2 regions of the Paenibacillus sp. GL_099_B genome follow, and region 1 is predicted to be linked to the other one. Evidence: riboswitches for the same ligand, from Rfam matches in the RefSeq annotation. Region 1 holds a riboswitch; the other holds the start of a gene.

Region 1 (3,112 bases):
CTAAACGGAAGGATTCCACGGCCCATTGCAGGTACTCATCCCACTTGCTCCGTTTGAGTGGAAGTCCTTCACGCAGAGCTGGCTCATCGACCTGAATCATCTCAATGCCTGCTTGCTCCAGCGCTTCAACCTCGTCCCGAATGGCGCGAGCAATCTGGTAGGATACTTCACTGCGTGGAATATCCGAGCGGACAAAGGACCAGTTCAGGATCGTTACCGGACCTGTGAGCATGCCTTTCACCGGTTTGCTGGTCAGTGTCTGGGCATACGCCGTTTCTTTCACCGTCATCGGTTCATTGAACAGCACATCTCCGTAGATTACAGGTGGCTTCACGCAGCGTGAGCCGTAGGACTGTACCCAGCCATTTTTTGTGAAGGCAAATCCGGTCAGCTTCTCACCGAAAAACTCGACCATATCGGTACGTTCGAACTCACCGTGTACCAGCACATCCAGACCAATTTCCTCCTGGATGGTAATCCACTCCTGGATCTGTTCACGCACATAAGCGTCATATTGCTCCGCATTCCACTCCCCTTTACGGAAGAGTGCACGTGCTTTGCGCACATCAGCCGTTTGCGGGAAGCTGCCAATAGTTGTTGTTGGCAGCAGCGGGAGCGACCATTTTTGCTGCTGCAATTCGCGTCGCTCCTGGAATGACGCGTTACGAAGCAGCTGCTCATCAGCGTGCACCCCTGCAGGCGCACCACTCAGGCGTGTCCGTGATTCGGACTCGCTCAGCAGGCGCACCGCTTCGGTGCTTGCCTGGGCGCGGCGGCTGGCTTCAGCCAAAGCCGCTGCTTGGTCCGCCTGCTTCGCACCGCCGGACAACAACGTGCCGAGCGTCGCAATTTCCTCCAGCTTCTCGTCGGCAAAGGCCAGGGCATTGCGCAGTACCGGATCAAGCGCGCTCTCCTGAGCGGCAGTAACCGGTACATGCAACAGGCTGCAGGAAGGCTGAATGATTAGCTTGCCTTCGGCTGCGAATTCAGCCACCTGCTCCAGCAGCTTCGCCGTCTCTGCGAGATCGGCACGCCAGATGTTGCGCCCGTCGATTACACCGGCGCCCAACCATTTAGCCTGCGGGAAGCCATGCTCCCGCAGGCTGGCGAGGTTGCCTTCATAGCCGTGGACCAGGTCCAGGCCGATTCCGGCAACAGGCAGTGCTGTCACGACCGGATAAGCTTCCACCGATTCGAAATACGTTTGAAGCAGTACCTTTAATTCCGGTGCAGCTTGTGCCAAGGCAGCGTACACCTGTCGCAGCAAGGCTTCATCTTCGGAAGAGACGGCCAGCGTCAGAGCAGGCTCATCGATCTGTACCCACTGTACGCCTTCTGCTTGAAGCTCAGACAGAAGCTGGGCGTATACGGGAACGAGGCGTGTGACGATCTCTGCGAAGCGTTCCGCGTCATAGCCTTTGGCGAAACGTACATACGAGTACGGACCGACTACAACCGGTTTACCTTCCAGCCCAAGCTCCTGCTTCGCTTCGCGATAGGCGGCAAGGGGTTTATTTTCAAGCAATGCAAATGCAGTATCATTATGAATCTCAGGTACGATGTAGTGATAGTTGGTGTTCAGCCACTTGGTCATCTCACAGGCTGTTGCCTGATCATTACCCCGGGCCATGGCGTAATAAGTAGATACGGATACCGGTCCGCCTGAATGGTTGAAGCGCTCAGGAACGACGCCAAACATCGCGGATACGTCAAGAATATGATCATAGTAGGAGAAGTCGCCCACAGGAATCAGATCGAGCTGCTGTGCCTGCTGTTTCTTCAGATCTTGCAACCGAAGTGTGGTCAGCTCCTGATGAAGCGTGGATTCATCGATTCGGCCAGCCCAGAAGGACTCCAGTGCTTTTTTCCATTCGCGTCCCGCACCGATGCGGGGGTAACCAAGGTTGCCTGTCAGTACTTGTGGCTGTTGTTGCTGTGATTGCGACATGTAAAATTCCTCCTCATTTATAATAGGTAAACTCATCAAGTTGAAACTATTGTGGTGTGTTTCTTTTGAAAGCATCAAAAAAAGGCATTCCTTCCAATTCCATACCCCGAGGAACAGGCATCATGAATGACGACTGTGCACAAAGATAGAATGGGAAAGAACACCTGCTATAAGTAGTTGTAGCGGTTGCTCTAACACCTTCCTATCTTCCGTAGGTCATGCGATGCTGTCGAAACAGGCAGGTCTCCTGGCTTGCGGATCATGGTCATATGCATTCCTTCCCGGTGGTTACACCAGTGGATTATATGCACAGACTCCCCGTATACAGTGGCGGGACCGCGACGGATTTACACCGTGCTTCCCTTTTAAGCCTGACCACGCATGTAGCGCGGTAGGCACCTGTTTCCGTGTGCAGAAATGTGCGTACACATCTCCGGCTATGAAATTGGTGACCAAGCATAGATGATAGATTGTATAATGATGCAATCGTCGTATACTTGCTCTTATGCTACCAATCATAGACGATAACCTACGGGCTTGCAATATATATTATTAATCCGATCGGAAATAAAATAGTGCTCTATGAATCCTAGATATATTGGCAGATTTGGCTCCTTAAAATGAACCCAATCATCGCCCACGCTGTGCTAATTCCCCTCAAATAAAAAAATCGTTACCATGCATCTAACTGCATGGTAACGATTGTCTGGCCAGCCATTGTTGCACCCACATTAACGATGCGCTGATTACGACTGCCACGAAAAGGAAGAGACACATCACGCTCAGCTGCGATATAAGGTCCATCGATAATGACGTCGCATAGCCGGGATAACTCCGCCCGCGACGGGTCTGTAATCAGTTCCTCATATACAAACCCCGTGTAGGCCCATACGGTCAGATCAGGCCGAGCAGCCCGAAGCTGCCGAACCCAGGAGGCACATTCTGCGGCAGAGAAAAAAGGATCACCTCCGCATAACGTAACCCCTTCCAGCAAGGGATGCGAGGTCACTTCATGCAAAATCTGTTGCTGCCGCTTCTCCGTAAATGGTTCGCCTGCACGGAAGCTCCATGAGCCGGGGCTGAAGCAGCCCGGACAGGCGTGGCGGCATCCGCTGATGAACAACACGGCACGCAGGCCAGGCCCCTCATTCACCGATTCCGGGA
Region 2 (3,112 bases), 2.1 Mb from region 1:
GCCCAGACCATGAAGATGGCTCCCCCAATCGCTGACAAAGGCACCAGCAATCGATAATCAGGTCCGACGATGAGCCGAAGAATATGCGGAATGACCAAGCCGACGAAGCCAATCACGCCGGATACGGAGACAGCGCCTGCGGTAAGCAGCGTACCCACAGCTAACACCGACAGTTTCAATCCATCCACCTTAACCCCGATATGCGCAGCCTGGCGTTCCCCCAAGGCAAGCACATTCAACGAACGCGCACGGCTCCAGAGGAAAATCAGCCCCAGCACAAAATACGGGAAAAGGATGGCCGTATACGACCACCCACGCAGTGCCAGACTTCCCATCGTCCAGTATATAATTTCATTGATTGTCTGCTTCGACATGGTCGACAGGAAGGAAACTACTGCTCCCAGGAAACTTTGCATGACCACGCCAGCCAGAATGAGGCTGTGTGTCGGTATTTTGCGTCCCTCACGAGCGAGGGCCAGCACAAACCACAATGTGATTACTCCCGTCAGAAACGCGACCAATGGCAGAGTCCAGATCCCAATCAGCGCATACTGCAATCCGAAAAAAATCAGAAAAGCCGCACCTACCGATGCACCGGACGATACGCCCAGGGTAAACGGATCAGCCAGAGGGTTACGAAGAACCCCCTGGAATCCAGTTCCGGCAATCGCCAGCGATGCACCTACAAGCACGGCAAGCAGTACACGTGGGAATCTGACCTTCCATATAATCTGTTCTGCTGCTGTATTCCAGTCAGGAACAATCCAGTCGCCCAGCCAGGGAATGCGATGAAGCAAGATGCCCGCAATGTCCCGAACAGGCAGGGCAACCGAACCGATGCCCGTGCAGATCAGCACGGTTAACACAAGCAGTACAATTCCGGCCGTTCCGTACACTGCCAGCTTTTTACTCATTTGAACAGATCAGGGTAGATCGCTTTGGCTACTTCTTTCAGACCTTGGGTTACCCGTGGTCCCGGACGGCTCAGCAGGTTGGCATCCAAACCAATGACTGCATCATTTTTCACAGCCGTGATTTGATCCCATCCGCTGCGTGCTTTGATGATTTGATCCAATGTTTTGTTATCTTCCACTACATCGTTCGCATACAGAATGACGTCTGGATTAGAAGCAATAATGTTCTCTTCATTAATCTGGTTCCAGCCAGTCAAGTCAGAAGCTACGTTGTTTCCTCCGGCCAATGTGATCAATTCATCCATGAATTCGCCTTTACCCACAGTCCAGCCTGGGGAGAACTCAACATATACTTTTTTCTTTTCTTCCGGTTTAACTGCCTTCACAGCTTCAGTTACATCAGTCACATCCTGTTTCATCTGGGTGGTGATCTCCTGTGCTTTTTCCTGATGATCCGTGATTTTACCAAATGTTTCAATGTTATTCATCACATCATCCACTGATTTAGGATCTGTTTTGAAAATGGTAATGCCCAGATCGCGCAGTTTCTTAACAGACTCTTCGCTCATCGAGATACCTGTAAATACGATATCTGCTTCAGCCGCAATGATAGACTCTTCATTAGGCTTTGTTATGCCGCCCATTTTTGGTTTCTTTGTTGCTGCTTCCGGATAGTCGTCATAGTCGGATACCCCTACGATCTGCTCGTCCAATCCGAGTGCGAACAGGGATTCCGTTTCAGCTGGAGATACAGATACGATTTTGGCTGGTGCTTTGTCAAAGGTAAATGATTCACCCGTAGCATCTGTAACCGTGAGTGGATATTGTGTTTTGAGATCTGTCTGCGCCTGTTCCTGGGATTGCTCCTGTGCAGGTTGCGAGGTTCCTGTGCCCTCGTTCGTTGTTGTTGTACCACATCCGGCCAACGTCAGTGCCAGCATCGCTGCGCTCAGCAGTGACGCTACGCCTTTCCATGTCTTGAAATTCATTGTGTTCATTCTCCCCTTCTCTATCCATTCTAGTGAGTAGTGCTCCTGTCCCAATTCCGCTTGAATTTGTGTTCCGAAAAAATAAAATCCCCAATCCTTGGGTCAGGATCAGGGATGACGTCTCGCATGTGGCGATCTATGCATGGTCAGCTTGGCGCTGTATATGCACAGAGAACTGCCCGAAACGCTGTCCTTTCCTCGAAGGAACACCGGTTTGTACGTCCAGGGCAGGTAACCTGACTTACAGGAATTCATCCTGATTTACAGTGGCGGGACCGTGCCGGATTTACACCGGCTTCCCTATTTCACCCGTTTGCCGTTCATGGCCTCATATGAACCCATGAAACATTGCTGCATGCACGCGGGACCCTTGGTCGCTAATATTGTTCAACCATTCAAGTGAGCATCTTGCATCCTTGCTAGAGCTTGTTGAGCCTCCATCAATGACGCACTTGCTAAGTCACACTTCTGTTGTGATTATAGGTTATATTGTACATCCTTACAACCCGATTTACGGAAAAGTCAATCTGGTTCCAACCCAGCTATCCCCATCGCCATCAAGCCGGATCTTTATCGCTTGTCCTGGTACCACCTGCGTATCCCAGAAATCTTGATTCGGAATGAGACGTGACACCATATAACGAATAACACCGCCATGGGTAATTACGGCTACCTTTGGCGCGTTTAAGCTGCGAGAGTGCAGTATTGGTGAAAAGGACATCAGACTCTCTTCCATAAATGAATCAATACGCTCTGCAAATGCTGTCCAAGGCTCGCCATTCGGTGGCGTTACCTCCTGCGGCGCATCGATCCAGTCTCGATACTGTGGATTGTCCTTTAGTTCATCGTAGGTCAACCCCTCCCACTGACCAAAATCGATCTCCCTTAGTCGGGCATCAAGCTTGGCTTGTCCAGTTTGGGGTGATGCAATGTGTGTAAGTGTCTGCTGACAACGCAGCAGATCACTGCAATACAGGGCTTCGCATGTGATATTGCTGAACTCTTCGCGCAGCGAAGATAGCTCCTGCTTTGCTTCAGGCAACAGTCCGATGTCAGTATGCCCAAGATACCTTTTTTCCAAGTTCCACGCCGTTGTACCATGCCGTATCAAAATAATCTCACGGCTTTGCATGCCACCATGTCCAGCTTCTATCTCCATAACAGTGCACCTCCAGCAGACCATATCCCTAAGGTGACCAACCAACATAA

What was found. Region 1 has a riboswitch for cobalamin ahead of metE (5-methyltetrahydropteroyltriglutamate--homocysteine S-methyltransferase). Riboswitches for the same ligand answer to the same signal wherever they lie in the genome.
Region 2: linked by a shared signal. The riboswitch ahead of AC3ITG_RS07380 (ABC transporter substrate-binding protein) and the one ahead of metE (5-methyltetrahydropteroyltriglutamate--homocysteine S-methyltransferase) in region 1 are both predicted to bind cobalamin.

Annotation. Positions count from the first base shown of each region.
Region 1 is NZ_CM174430.1:6,611,856-6,614,967, reverse strand. It holds gene metE (5-methyltetrahydropteroyltriglutamate--homocysteine S-methyltransferase) at 1-1,948, opposite strand, end outside; cobalamin riboswitch at 2,169-2,366, opposite strand; gene nrdG (anaerobic ribonucleoside-triphosphate reductase activating protein) at 2,622-3,112, opposite strand, start outside.
Region 2 is NZ_CM174430.1:1,612,260-1,615,371, reverse strand. It holds gene AC3ITG_RS07385 (FecCD family ABC transporter permease) at 1-914, opposite strand, end outside; gene AC3ITG_RS07380 (ABC transporter substrate-binding protein) at 911-1,912, opposite strand; cobalamin riboswitch at 2,113-2,260, opposite strand; gene AC3ITG_RS07375 (histidine phosphatase family protein) at 2,415-3,062, opposite strand; gene cbiB (adenosylcobinamide-phosphate synthase CbiB) at 3,053-3,112, opposite strand, start outside.